2 regions of the Sideroxyarcus sp. TK5 genome follow, and region 2 is predicted to be linked to the other one. Evidence: predicted binding sites of a transcription regulator. Region 2 holds the regulator's gene; the other holds the start of a gene.
The links. Region 2 encodes sigma-54, which starts transcription at its own class of promoters, with help from an activator protein. Its sites were predicted from a motif close to TGGCACNNTTCCTGCT; they were not measured.
Positions count from the first base shown of each region.

Region 1 (7,281 bases), on a different contig from region 2:
CATCGAGGCGGCCGCCGCCGATTTTCTCGCGCACTATCCGGAAACCGGTTATCGGCCGGAAGATGCGGCGCCAAATATTATTGTCGCCATCGGCTCGCAAAGAGGATTCTGCGGCGATTTCAACGAATCTCTGGCACAGGCTATGCGCCACCATTGGCAACAGGGCAGTCCCGCCAGCGTGCTGGTGGTGGGTCGCCGGCTTGCCGCGAAACTGGGCCGGGAGCCGCGCATCGCCGCAACCCTCGACGCACCCAGCGTCGCCGAGGAAGTGCAACCGGTATTGCAGCGCCTGATGGACGCGCTCGGCGAATTGCATGCGCGGGCGGGCGAAAACAAGCTGCTGACTGTTTCTGTGATCGCCCATCGCGAAGGGGAAAATCAGGTGGGCGTGCGCTCCATCCTGCCGGCGCCTGACCCTGGGCACACGGCCCCGCGCTTTGCCTATCCGCCCATGTTGAATCTGGCGGCAGCTCAGTTTTTTGCCGGGCTGGCCCGACACTACCTGTGGGCACAGATGCACGACGTTTTCTTCAGCTCCCTGATGGCGGAGAGCCGACGTCGGCTGCAACACATGGAAGGCGCCATGCAGCGCCTGGAAGAAAAATCCGGCGAGTTGCAGCGCAAATACAACCTGCTGCGCCAGGAGGAAATCACCGAGGAAATCGAGATCATCATGTTGAGCAACGAAGCTTTGCAGCGGTCGCGCCGGACTGAAATAGGCTCCAAGGCTGGCGGATCGGTCATGGCAGGCGCGGCATGATTTCTTCGACGCTACTGGCGCTGAGCGTGATTCCCGCGCTATATGCTTCGCTCAATACGTGCGAAATGAAAGGGCGGAAAACATGATCGAAATTATCCCAAATTTCCATCCTGCAATCGTGCATTTCCCGATTGCCTTTACTACGGCAGCGCTGGCCTTCACCGTTATCGGCACGCTATTCAGGAATTGGTCTTATGCGGCGCAGTGCTTGATTACAGGGCGTTGGATGTTATGGGGCGCGGCATTGTTTGCGCTCATCACCGCCGTGTTCGGCTGGTTCGCCTTCAACAGCGTTGCGCATGATGAAGTGAGCCATGCCGCCATGAAAGTGCATCGTAATTGGGCGCTGGGCGCATTGGCCGCATTGCTTGCGCTCGCAGCCTGGGATGTGTGGCGCGGGCGTTCCGGCAAGATGCCATCGCCAGTTTTGCTGGTTTTGCTGGTTGCAGCATGGCTGCTGGTGACAAGCACGGCGTGGTACGGCGCCGAGTTAGTGTATCGCTATGGTCTTGGGGTGATGGCCTTGCCCGATGTCCATGCCGGGCAAGGCGCAGCGCCGCATGATGCGGGTGAGCACGAACATGATCATGCGCATTAGATTTTGTCGTTGTTATTACTTAAAAGGAGAGCAGGATGCGTAAAACAGTTGTATTGATGATCATGTTGGTATTGAGTGGCTGTATGGGGCTGCATGGCGGTATGGGGCAGGGAGGTGGCGAGCGGGAGAGTGGCGGTAGCTCTCACCAACATTAGGGTGGCGGCGCAACGCAACCGGCTTGCCAGTTTGATTGTGTTGTGCCGGGCCAAAATTTACTGGCAGTCATCTAGCCAGCTTTTATACGAAGGAGGCAAACCATGAGTGCCAACATCAAGAGCAGCAAAGCTAAAGCGGAAACCAATCTGACCGAAGAGCAACGGCAGCAATATATTGAGGTTGCGGCATACCATATCGCCGAGAAAGGCGGATTTGACAGCGGTTGTGATTTAGCAAATTGGCTGGTTGCGGAAGCGGAAATCGATCAGTTGCTGGCTGAGGGTAAGCAAGCGTAGGTGGGCAAACTTGCCCACGCTGATTGAACAAAACGCGGTGAGCAAACTCCACCATACTCGATTGCAAGGCCGCTTGAAGCACGCTTAGTTAAAAATTATGTTCATCGTCATCCCCGGAAATTCAAGAGAGTTGCACCGCTACCTGACCACCAGATTCCTCATTTCAGGAATAGTGATCAGCGTGCTGGTCGGCGCGCTTGTTTATTATCTGGAAAACTGGCGAGTTGAAAAGATGGCCTTTGAACAAGCTGTGGCAAGCGCCAGACATTTTGATTCCCCTGAAATGCGCAAACTGGTTGCAGCGGACAATCAGGTGAGTCATCCAGAACTTGCCAAGCTATTGGAAAACTCCGGCTTCGTTGGCATACGTATTTTCGATCTTTCCGGGGAGGTGTTGATAGATGCATGGAGGCGTGAGGCAACAAACCTTCGATCTTCTGCACAAGCGCACCGGCATGATTTTCCGAAACCGGGCAAGCATCACTATAACTGGCTGACGAACGAGGGCGAAGATTTTTTGCAAGTGGTCATACCGTTGCTGGATTCGAGGGATATGGCCGAAGTGTATTTCGAAGGCGTTTATCGTCTCGATGCCGGAACGCAATACGCGAGAAAACACCAGGCGCGCAATGCTGTGCTGACATCTTTCGCTGCGGTGATTTTGATTTTAATCCTGCTCTACCCGGTTTTGTTGGGATTGACGCGGCGCTCCGAGTCCTTATCCCAATCGCTTCTGGATTCGAATCTCGAATTGTTGCAATCATTGGGTAGCGCCATTGCAAAACGAGATTCTGATACCGACACGCATAATTATCGCGTGGCGCTATATGCGGTCAGACTTGCCGAGGCAATGAGGTTGAACAGGGACAGCATTGAATTCTTGATTGTCGGGGCATTTCTGCACGATGTCGGGAAAATCGGCATTCCAGACCAGATATTGCTTAAGCCGGGACGATTGACTACGGAAGAGTTCGAGATCATGAAACGCCATGTGATATTTGGAGGCGAAATTATTCAGGATTCCACCTGGTTGAAGCGCGCCCGGGAAGTGGTGCTTTTTCATCATGAAAAATTTGATGGTAGCGGCTATCCGCACGGTATTTATGGCAAGGATATTCCGCTTAATGCAAGGTTGTTTGCGGTGGTGGATGTATTTGATGCATTGATGTCAAAGCGACCTTACAAGGAACCCATGCTGCTGGAGGATGCATTAAAAGTTTTGCAGGATGGCGCGAGTAAGCATTTCGATCCTGATGTCATCAGCACCTTTGAATCTGTTGCACCTGCGCTATATGGCGAGATTGGGCAAGCTGATAAAACCTATTTGCATGCGGCACTGAAAGCGATAATCAGCAAGTACTTTTGACGCGACGATGGTTATTGCAGAAAAGAAGGTGCTGTGGTCAGCGCTGAACAAAGAGCAGCATGCTGTTAGAAAGGTTGTAACGCCAACATCATGCTTTTCATCCCAGCGAAGTTCACGGCAACCTCATACCGCAAAGCATTTTCGGCGAATTGTGCGCGCTCTACATCCATATCGACCGTATTGCCATCGGCGCTCGGTTGGACAGGTTTCCGGTACATTACAGGAGAGCCAAGGATCGAAGCACCGGCATAACCCTCCAAGTGCGTCGGCGAGGTCTTCACTACCGGCAACGGAGAGGACGTACCGGCCATCGCGTTCTTCAACGCGCTGGCAAAGTCAATGTCCCTTGCCTTATAGTTCGGCGTGTCGGCATTGGCGATATTGGAGGCCAGTAATTCCTGGCGCGCTCCGAGCAAATTTAATGCTGTTTGCTGGAAGTGCATTGCGTTGTCTAGCCGGTTGATCATGGTACTCTCCTATGAATGTATAAACGCCGCCTACCACGACTGGCATCTTAAGTCAGGTTGTAAGTTTGTTATTTGCCGATTAGCAGCTGTTTTCTTCCCTTTTTCAGACTTATCCATTCGATTCGAAGAAAGCGTGCTATACGGTGGCGGAAGGGCTGGAACAAGTATAGACTTTGAACGGCGGAAAAATGCGCGCAGCCTCGTGTTCCCGCCATCACGCTAAACGCAAATAACATAGTGCAAAGGAGCCCATCATGACACCCGACATCGATCCGGTTTGTGGCATGAAGGTTGCGCGGGATAAGCCGCATTATCTGGAATATGCTGGTCTGCACTATCGTTTTTGTTCACAACACTGTCTGGAAAAGTTTCAGGCGAATCCTGCTGCATACCTCAAAGCGGATGTAACTCCGCCCGCCGTTCCGGCATCCCCTGTCGCCGGGAGCTACACCTGCCCGATGCATCCCGAAGTGGTACGCAGCGAGCCGGGCAGTTGCCCGATCTGTGGCATGGCTTTGGAGCCGCGCAACGCCCAGGCGGAAGACAATGCCGAATTGCATGACATGACGCGCCGCTTCCGGGTGAGCGCGACGCTGGCTTTCCCGGTGTTCGTGATGGCGATGGTCACCGACCTGCTGCCGCAGGCGATGCCGGAATCCCTCTCGATGACGACGCTGCAATGGCTGGAATTTGCGCTGGCCACTCCGGCGGTGCTGTGGGGCGGCTGGCCGGTCTTTCAGCGCGGCTGGGCTTCGGTGGTCAACCGCAGTCTCAACATGTTTACGCTGATTTCTCTGGGGGTCGGCGTGGCGTGGAGTTACAGCGTGGTGGCGATGCTGCTGCCGGGAATTTTCCCGCCCGCGATGCGCAGCATGATGGGGACGGTGCCGGTTTATTTTGAGGCGGCGGCGGTCATCATGGCCCTGGTGCTGCTGGGGCAGGTGATGGAATTGCGCGCGCGCAGCCAGACCAGTGCGGCGATCAAGCTGCTGTTGGGTCTCGCGCCCAAGACCGCACGCATCGTGCGCGCAGATGGTAACGAGGAAGACATTACGCTGGAGCAGGTGCAGCCGGGCGATGTGCTGCGCGTGCGTCCCGGCGAAAAGGTGCCGGTGGATGGTGTGGTGCTGGAAGGCGCCAGTGCGCTGGATGAATCCATGGTCACCGGCGAATCCATCCCGGTGGAAAAGACTAAGGGTGCGCGGCTGATCGGCGCCACGGTGAATGGTACCGGCAGCCTGTTGATGCGTGCCGAACGCGTTGGTGCCGATACGCTGCTTGCGCAGATTGTGCACATGGTGAGCGAGGCGCAACGTTCGCGCGCGCCGATCCAGCGACTGGCCGATGTCACGGCGGGATATTTTGTTCCGGCGGTAATTGGGGTTGCGCTCGTTACCTTGGCGGTATGGGGCATCTGGGGGCCGGAGCCGCGCTTGGCGCATGCCATCGTCAATTCTGTTGCGGTATTGATCATTGCCTGCCCGTGCGCGCTGGGGCTGGCCACACCAATGTCCATCATGGTTGGTACCGGACGCGGTGCGCTGGCAGGTGTGCTGATCAAGAATGCCGAAGCGCTGGAGATCATGGAAAAGGTGAATACGCTGGTGGTGGACAAGACCGGTACGCTGACCGAGGGCAAGCCGAAACTGACTTCGGTCATCCCGCTCGCCGGGTTCGACGAGAGTGAAGTGCTGCGGCTGGGTGCCAGCCTGGAACGCGCTAGCGAGCATCCGCTGGCGGCGGCGATTGTGAACGGTGCGCAGGCATGGACCCATCCCCCCTCCAACTCCCCCCTTGAAGGGGGGAGAGTGAGCACGCTCCCTCCCCTTCAAGGGGAGGGCTGGGGTGGGGATGGGTTAAAACTCGCGCCAGTTATGGACTTCCGCTCTTACACCGGCAAGGGTGTGGCGGGAATGGTCGAGGGGCGCGCAGTTGCGTTGGGCAACCTCAAACTGTTCGAAGAATTACAGATTGACGCAGGCGAATTGCCCGCACGCGCCGAAGCGCTGCGCGGCGATGGCCAGACGGTAATGCTGCTGGCGATTGACGGCAGGGCGGCAGGGCTGATCGGCGTGGCCGATCCGGTCAAAGCTTCCACGCCAGACGCGATTCACGCGTTGCATGAGGAAGGTGTGCAGGTGATCATGCTTACCGGCGATAACCGCATCACGGCGGAGGCAGTCGCGCGCAAATTGGGCATCGACCGCATTGAGGCAGAAGTGTTGCCCGAGCAGAAGGCTTCCATCGTCAAGCAACTGCAAACGCAGGGACACATCGTGGCGATGGCGGGCGACGGCATCAACGATGCGCCGGCATTGGCGCAGGCGCAAGTGGGCATCGCCATGGGAACCGGCACCGATGTGGCGATGGAAAGTGCCGGCGTCACGCTGGTCAAGGGTGACCTGAGCGGTATCGTGCGCGCAGTGCGCCTGAGCCGCGCCACCATGCGCAACATCCGCCAGAACCTGTTCTTCGCTTTCATCTACAACGTGCTGGGCATCCCGATTGCAGCGGGCGTGCTGTACCCGTTCTTCGGGCTGTTGCTCTCGCCCATCATCGCGGCGGCGGCGATGAGTTTCAGTTCGGTATCGGTCATTACCAATGCACTGCGGTTGCGCCGTACTGTGCTTTAAGGAGGTAGCCATGTCTGACACACACGAAACACAGCATCTATCCAGAGGACGCTGGGTGTTCTACGGTTCCCTCGCAATCGTCGGATTTCTGCTCTTCACCGAGCACCGCGCACATGTTCTTGGAATATTGCCTTACCTGTTTCTTCTGGCATGTCCGTTGATGCATCTGTTCATGCACCATGGCCATGGCAACCATGACCAGCACCCGCATGATCATGAGTCGTCGGAAGGAGGGGAAAAATGAATATGGACGCTCCTGCTTATGGGCTGTGGTCCCTGGTTATCATCAACTCTGCGGTGTTCATCATTTTTGCGTTCAGCTTCACCAAGCCGCAAACAAAGCGTGACTGGCGCTCCTTCAGCGCATTTTCCGCATTCATCGTGGCGTTGTTCGCCGAGATGTATGGTTTCCCGCTAACGATATACCTGCTGTCCGGCTGGCTGCAAAGCCGTTACCCGGGAGTGGATGTTTTTTCCCATGACGCCGGGCACCTGTGGCATACCTTGTTCGGCTGGAAAAGCGATCCGCATGCTGACCCATTGCACCTGCTGAGTTTTCTGTTCATCGGCGGCGGTTTCATCCTGCTCTCATCCGCATGGAAAATACTTTATCTGGCGCAGCGCAGGCATAGATTGGCAACCACAGGGCTTTACGCCAAGGTACGCCATCCCCAATACGATGCTTTCGTACTCATCATGTTCGGCTTCCTGTTGCAGTGGCCAACCATTTTGACGCTATTGATGTTTCCGGTATTGGTGTGGATGTATGTGCGGTTGGCGCGTACGGAGGAGCGGGATGCCGAAGCGGAGTTCGGCGAGCGTTGGCGCGAGTATGCTGCATGTACGCCAAGATTTGTTCCAAATCGTTTCATGAGCAACAAAATTAAAGGAGAGTCACCATGAACGAAACTGTCGAGGACTATGTCTGCCATATGCAGGTTCCATCCAACTCATTTGCCACAGAATACGCAGGCGACCATTACGCATTTTGTTCGGCCCAGTGCA
Region 1 covers NZ_BAAHSJ010000004.1:270,089-277,369, reverse strand. The annotation lists gene ACYPYQ_RS09405 (F0F1 ATP synthase subunit gamma) at 1-760, shown strand, start outside; gene ACYPYQ_RS09400 (DUF2231 domain-containing protein) at 843-1,358, shown strand; gene ACYPYQ_RS09395 (DUF2934 domain-containing protein) at 1,616-1,810, shown strand; gene ACYPYQ_RS09390 (HD-GYP domain-containing protein) at 1,908-3,176, shown strand; gene flgB (flagellar basal body rod protein FlgB) at 3,242-3,643, opposite strand; gene ACYPYQ_RS09380 (heavy metal translocating P-type ATPase) at 3,898-6,276, shown strand; gene ACYPYQ_RS09375 (DUF2933 domain-containing protein) at 6,287-6,520, shown strand; gene ACYPYQ_RS09370 (methyltransferase family protein) at 6,517-7,179, shown strand; gene ACYPYQ_RS09365 (YHS domain-containing protein) at 7,176-7,281, shown strand, end outside.
Region 1: the regulator sigma-54 is predicted to act here: its motif matches at 3,767-3,782, upstream of flgB (flagellar basal body rod protein FlgB).

Region 2 (7,281 bases):
AACTCAGGAAGAATCCCGGCGCAAGGAAATTCCCGAACAGCAGGCTGCCGGCGACCACGCGCAGCAACGACACCCACACCGCTGCGCGCCAGCCGAAACGGGCCAGTACGATGAGCGTGATGATATTGGCCAGCCCCGGTTTGACACCGGGCAATGGCGATGGGATGGCGTTCTCCAGCACGGTCAGGCCGAGTGCGACCGCTGCCATCCTGGCGAGGTGGTGATCCTCGGCGGTGGTGCTCAGTTTAATAGTTGAGGCTGTCATATTTTTTCTGCCCGCCCGTCAGTTCCACGCTGACCTCGTTCGGCAGGCATATCGCGATCTCTCCGGACTGTTCCAGCCAGCCCTGTCGCACGCAATACTGCCTTGGGCTGGGGTCGCTGCTGATGCGCGCTTTGCCTTTTTCGATGGTGATGATGCTGGTGCCGAGCGGGCCGGGCACCTCGATGCGCTGGTCGCGCGAGAGCGGGACCGAGCTGAATATCTTGCCGCCGCTACGGATGACGGCGGTGTCGGCGAGGCCGCCGTTCCACACCTTGCCGGAGAGCAGGATGATGCACAGCCCGCCTGCCAGCAGGGTGAGCCAGTCGCCCGGTCTCAGGTCGCGCAGGAAGGGGCGGTGCAACTCATGAGAGTTCACGGTGGCGCACCAACACCTGTTGCTGTGACTGGAAGTGCCTGGCCAAACGCTCGGACAGATAGACCGAACGGTGCTGCCCGCCGGTGCAGCCGATGGCGACGGTCAGGTAGCTGCGGTTGTCGGCGATGTAGTTGGGCAACCAGTCTTCCACGAAACGGCGGATGTCGTCGTACATCTTGTCGACCATAGCCGTGTTCTGCAGGAAATCGATCACCGGCGCATCGCGTCCGGTCAACGGGCGCAGCACCGGATCGTAGTGCGGATTGGGCAGGCAGCGCACGTCGAATACCAGATCGGCATCCAGCGGGATGCCGTGCTTGAAGCCGAACGACTGGAACAGCAAAGTGAGGCGCGCGCGGTCGAGCACGATGAACTGTTTGACCCACGCGCGCAGGGCATTGGCACCCAGTTCGCTGGTGTCGATACGGTGTCCGATGCTGGCGATCTCGGTGAGCAACTCGCGTTCGTATGCCACGCATTCCGGCAACGTGCGCACGCCATCGTTCAGCGGATGCAGGCGGCGCGTCTCGGAGAAACGTTTTACCAGCGTGTCGGTCTGCGCATCGAGGAACAGCAGATGCACATCCACCCTCTGCGATTTGAGCGCGTCGATGTGCTGCGGCAGGGAGTGCACACTGCCGCCGCTGCGCACGTCGACGCTGACACCGACGCGGGTGTTGCCGGTTTCGCGCAGGTTCTGGATCAGTGCGGGCAGCAGTTCCGCGGGCAGGTTGTCCACGCAATAGAAGCCGGAATCCTCCAGGGTCTTGAGGGCGACGCTCTTGCCCGAGCCGGAAAGGCCGCTGATCAGGATAAGCTGCATGGCTCAGTCTCCCGAGAGTTGCTGTTCCTGCCGCGCGATGAATTCCTGCATGGTGTCGATGCCGCGCTGCTGCAAAACGAAGTTGCGTGCGGCGGCTTCGACCAGCACGGCGAGGTTGCGGCCAGCCAGCACCGGTATCTCGACCTTGCTGATGGTGACGCCGAGGATGTCTTCCTTGCCGGATTGCGGCAGACGGTCCAGCTTGCTCAGGTCGTCGTGCGGCGGACGATACAGATGCACGATGAGTTTCAGGCTCTTCTTGCGGCGCACGGCCGTCTCGCCGAACATGGTGCGGATGTTCAGGATACCCAGCCCGCGCACCTCCAGCAGGTCGCGCAGCAGATCCGGGCAGCGACCTTCCAGTGCCTCGGGCGAGATGCGGAACAGGTCGACGATATCGTCCGCGACCAAGCCGTTGCCCCGCGTGATGAGCTCCAGTGCCAGCTCGCTCTTGCCGACTCCGCTGTCGCCGGTGATCATCACGCCGACACCCAGCACGTCCAGGAACACGCCGTGGCGCGAAGCGGAATCGGCCAGCGCCTTGACCATGTAGTGGCGCACCATCCACATCAGGTGGACGCTGCCCAGCGGCGAATGGAACAGCGGCGTCTCGGTGCGGTTGGCGAAATCGATCAGCCCCTTAGGGATCTCGGTCTCGCCGGCGACGATCAGGCAGGAGGGTTTTTGCCGGTCAAGGGCTGCGAGCGACGTTGCCAGATCGGCGGGAGAGAGATCATGCAGATAGTCCAGTTCGGTATTGCTCAACACCTGGATCCAGTTCGGGTGCACCAGGTTCAGGTGGCCGATCAGTCCCCAGTTGGAGGCGTTGACGGTCTCGCTGTCGAGCGTGCGCTCGGAGCCGTCACCGGCGACCCAGGTGAGCCCGAGGCGCTCCTGTTTGTCGCGGAACAACTGCCTGATATTGACCTGGGCCACGGCGGATCAGGGGTTCCAGTCGTTGAACAGCTGATGCATCTCGGTCGGGTCGTCGGTCGCTTCCAGACGATCACGGAAGGCCTGTTCGCTGAACATCTGGGCCAGTTCGCCCAGTATCTGCAAGTGCAGGTCGGTAGCGCGCTCCGGCACCAGCAGCACGAAGATGAATTTCACCGGCTGGCCGTCCGGTGCATCGAACGGGATGGGTGTCTTCATCTTGACGAAGGCGGCCGCCGCATCGCGCAGACCCTTGACGCGACCATGCGGGATCGCCACTCCCTGTCCCAGTCCGGTGGAGCCGAGCTTCTCGCGCGCGAACAAGCTGTCGAACACCTGGCTGCGCGCGATGCCCAGCGTGTTCTCGAACAGGATGCCCACGTGCTCGAAGACGCGTTTCTTGCTGGAGGATTCGCTGTCCAGCATCACGCAGTCGGGGGCCAATATCTTGCTGATTAGACTCATGCTGATTCACCAAATTGAAACGAGGCAGCGTGTGTCGCTGCCTCGTCCGGTTTACTCTGCTGCCTGATGTTTGCCCGAATCGTCGTGGCGACGTGCTTCGAACTTCTCCTTGTGCTTCAGCACCTGGCGATCCAGTGAATCGATCAGGGCGTCGATGGCGACGTACAGGTTGCTGTCCTCGGACTCGGCAAACAGCGTCTTGCCGCTGATGTTGAGTGTGGCTTCTGCCTTCTGCTGCAGCTTTTCGACGGAAAGGATGACGTTCACGTCGATCACATTGTCGAAATGGCGTTTGACCTTGTCCAGTTTGCCGATCACATGTTCGCGGATCGCGGGAGTGATCTCCATGTGGCGTCCTGTGAGATTGAGGTTCATGGCCTGCTCCTTTATGGTTAGAGTGATTTACGAAGGTTGACCGGGAGGATGTTCATGGATTCCCGGTATTTTGCCACGGTACGGCGGGCGACGATAATGCCCTGCTGTGCCAGGATTTCAGACATGCGGCTATCGGACAGGGGTTGGCGAGTATCTTCCTCGCTAACCATCTGTTTGATAAGGGCACGGATGGCGGTGGAAGAACAAGCCCCCCCCGCATCGGTGGCCAGACCGCTGCCAAAGAAATACTTGAATTCGTAGATGCCGCGCGGGGTGAGCATGAACTTCTGTGTGGTCACGCGCGAGATGGTGGATTCGTGCAGTTCGAGCTGCTCGGCGATCTCGCGCAGCACCAGCGGCCGCATGGCGATGTCGCCGTGCTCGAAGAACTGGCGCTGACGCTGCGCGATGGCCTGTGCCACGCGCAGGATGGTCTCGAAACGCTGCTGCAGGTTCTTGATGAACCAGCGCGCTTCCTGCAACTGCGTCGCCATGCCCTGCGCGCTGGCATCGCCGCGCTGCTGCAGGATGTTGGCATAGACCTGGTTGATACGCAGGCGCGGCATGGCTTCAGGATTGAGGCGTGCCTTCCAGATACCGCCGACCTTCTCCACCAGCACATCTGGCACCACATAGTCGGCCGCACGATGCTCGAATGCCATACCGGGTTTGGGTTGCAGATGCACGATCAGATCCTGCGCGGTGCGCAAGGCATCATCATCGCAACGCAACAGACGTTTCAGCCTGGAAAAGTCGCGTGCGGCCAGCAAGTCCAGATGTTCGCCCACGATGCGCAAGGCCATATCCCGTCCCGGCACGTCTTCGGGGATCGCCTGAAGCTGCAGCGTCAGGCATTCGCGCAGGTCGCGCGCGCCGATGCCGGGCGCATCCAGATGCTGCAACTGCACCAGCGCGGTCTCCAGATCGTCCAGCGTGATATCCAGCTCCTCCGGGAAGATCTCCACGATCTCTTCCAGGGGTTGGGCCAGGTAGGCGTTCTCGTCCAGTGCGTCGATGAGCAGGCCGATGATCTTCTTGTCGCGTTCGTCCAGCAGGCTCATGTTCAGCTGCCAAAGCAGATGCTCGCGCAGGTTGGGACGATCGGAAGCGACTTCCTGATAACCGTCATCCTCGTCATCCGGGCTGCTGTTTGCCGCATGGCTGAAGTTCTGTTCACCCCACTCCGGCGTCTCGTCGTTGGCCGGGCTCTCGGTGGCCGAGCTTTCCGTGCGTTCAGTCACCTGCGTGCCAGTGTCATTACTGCCGCTGTAGGTCTGGTTGGCGGTGTCGTCTATCCGTTCCAGCAACGGGTTCTCGTCCAGCAGGCGCGCGGCTTCCTGATTGATCTCCAATGTGGAGAGCTGCAACAGCTTGATCGCTTGCTGCAACTGCGGTGTGAGCAGGAGCTGTTGGGATTGACGGAGTTGGAGAGCGGGTTTCATCTTGGGTGTCTGGTGAGGGGCGGCGCTTCTTATAGCTTGAAGTTCTCGCCCAGATACACCTTCCTCACGCCCTCATTATAGATGATTTCCTCCGGCGTGCCTTCCGCCATCACCGAGCCGGCATTGATGATGTAGGCGCGGTCGCAGATGCCCAGCGTCTCGCGCACGTTGTGGTCGGTGATCAGCACGCCGATATCGCGCTCCTTGAGGAAGCGGATGATCTTCTGGATGTCCAGCACGGCGATGGGGTCGACGCCGGCGAAGGGCTCGTCCAGCAGGATGAAGCGCGGGTCGGTGGCCAGCGCGCGCGCGATCTCGACGCGCCGCCGCTCGCCGCCGGAGAGGCTGATCGCCGGGTTGTTGCGGATGTGGGTGATGTGCAGGTCGTTCAGCAGCGCTTCGAGACGCTGCGACTGCTCTTCCGGGGAATAATCATGCAGCTCGAGCACCGCCTCGATGTTCTGGCTGACGGTCATGCGGCGGAAGATGGAAGCCTCCTGCGGCAGATAGGCAAGACCCAGCCGTGCGCGCCTGTGGATGGGCAGATGGGTGACCTTTTCGCCGTCTATGGTGATCTCTCCGCCGTCGGCGGCGACCAGGCCGACGATCATGTAGAAGGTGGTGGTCTTGCCCGCGCCGTTCGGGCCCAGCAGACCGACCACCTCGCCGCTGCTGACATGCAGCGAGGCATCCTGCACCACGGTACGGGCACGGTAGGTCTTCTTCAGGGATTCGGTACGGAGTTCGCTCATGTCAGTGTCTTTGCGAGGCAGGGGTGGACAGGTTCTCGCTGGGTTGTATGGTCAGTGTGCTTGCCGGGGCGGATGCAGCCGGGGATTTGTCCCGCTTGGGTTGTATCACGGCGCGCACCCGGTCGTTGCCGGTCTTTTGTGAAGCTTCATCGCCGCGCGCGCTGAACACTTCCGTCTTGGTGCTGTAGGTGATGTGCGCCCCCTGGACTTCGTCCTGTCCGCGCTTGACGCGGGCGCGGTCGTAAAAGTCCACGGTCTCGGCACGGGTGTCGTATTCGATCCTTTCGCCGTAGCCTTCCGCATACTCCTCGCTGCCCTCATAGCGCTGGCGGAATTTGGCCGGATGCCCGATGGCGGTGAGGTGTTGATAGCCGTCCTTGTCCTCGCGAACATCTATGCGGTCTGCCTGAATGTTCAAAGTTCCCTGTATCAACTGGACACGGCCTTCAAAGCTCTTGAATTGGCGCGCGTCGTCTATCAGTACCTGATTGGCCTCCAGATGCACGGGTTTGTCGCGGTCTGCCTGTTCCGCCATGACGCTTGGGGCGCAGAGCAGGAAAGGGATGAGCAGCAGCTGCTTAGTCGTTCTTTTCATGGACGGCTCGGACTTGTTGCAGGAATCTCACGGTACGTGCCCCGTTGTCCAGCTCCATGCCGACGGCATGGATGGTGTTGTAACGGTCGAACATCAACACCGGGAAATTCGTCTCCGCCCAGCCATCGTCCGGCAGTACGCGCAGATATTCGGTATTGAAGTGCTGGTCCTGTGCCGGCGATCTCCCCGGTCTGAATATGTGGACATCCTCATGCAGCTTTACCTCTTCGCCTTTGCTGCTGAGCATGCCGCTTTGCGCGTCGATCCGGGTGGGGGCATGGTCCTTGAAGAAGCTGGTCAGGCTGGGGGTTTTCATGTGGGTCGTGTCATCATCCGGGTAGTGCCACATCTTTTCCGTGAGCAGTGTGAAGCGGGGCTGCCCTTCCGTGTTCAGCGCGGTCGAGCGCAACCCGTAGACCACGAAATCGACATCGTGGCGCTGGGCACCGGTGGCCGGCTCCACGGGCTGGACTTGCAGGTTCAGCCAGTAACTGCCGAGCAGCAGCGCCAGGACGGGCAGCAGTGGCAGCCAGACACGCAAGCGATTGACGAAAGAGAGCTGGCTCATCGATCCAGGAAGGGCGCGAGTTGTGCCTCGAGCGTGCCCTGTGCCGACATGACCAGTTCGCAGATCTCGCGCACGGCACCGTGGCCGCCGGCACGCTGGCTCACATAATCGGCGCGGTCACGCACGCATTGCGGCGCATCGGGGACACTGAACGACACGCCGACGTTGCGCATCACCGGCAGGTCGATCACGTCGTCGCCCATGAACGCGGCTGCTGCGGGGGGTATCCTCAAGTCTGCCAGCAGAGACTGCATGGCGGCATATTTGTCCTCCACACCCTGATAGAGCCGGGTGATGCCCAGATTCTTCGCGCGCAGCTCGACACAGCGCGAGGTCCGCCCGGTGATGATGGCTAGCTCCACGCCGCTGGCCTTGAGCATCTTCATGCCGTGCCCGTCGAGTGAGTTGAAGCGTTTGAACTCCTCGCCGGAATCGGAAAGGAAAAGCCCGCCGTCGGTCAGCACGCCATCCACATCGAAGGCGATCAGGCGCAGCGGTTTGATTCGGTCTGTCAGTGACATCAGATGACTTTCGCTTTCAGCAGGTCGTGCATGTTCAGCGCGCCCAGTACTTTCTTGTTCGCATCGACCACCAGCAACTGGGTGATGTTGTACTGCTCCATCATCTGCACCGCTTCAACGGCGAGCGCGTCGGGGCCGACCGTGCGCGGCGTCTTCGACATCACCG
Region 2 covers NZ_BAAHSJ010000003.1:355,929-363,209, forward strand. The annotation lists gene ACYPYQ_RS07585 (Gx transporter family protein) at 1-265, opposite strand, end outside; gene ACYPYQ_RS07590 (NusG domain II-containing protein) at 246-641, opposite strand; gene rapZ (RNase adapter RapZ) at 628-1,464, opposite strand; gene hprK (HPr(Ser) kinase/phosphatase) at 1,468-2,400, opposite strand; gene ptsN (PTS IIA-like nitrogen regulatory protein PtsN) at 2,407-2,862, opposite strand; gene hpf (ribosome hibernation-promoting factor, HPF/YfiA family) at 2,914-3,237, opposite strand; gene ACYPYQ_RS07615 (RNA polymerase factor sigma-54) at 3,255-4,679, opposite strand; gene lptB (LPS export ABC transporter ATP-binding protein) at 4,709-5,431, opposite strand; gene lptA (lipopolysaccharide transport periplasmic protein LptA) at 5,433-6,026, opposite strand; gene lptC (LPS export ABC transporter periplasmic protein LptC) at 6,010-6,594, opposite strand; gene ACYPYQ_RS07635 (KdsC family phosphatase) at 6,591-7,115, opposite strand; gene ACYPYQ_RS07640 (KpsF/GutQ family sugar-phosphate isomerase) at 7,115-7,281, opposite strand, start outside.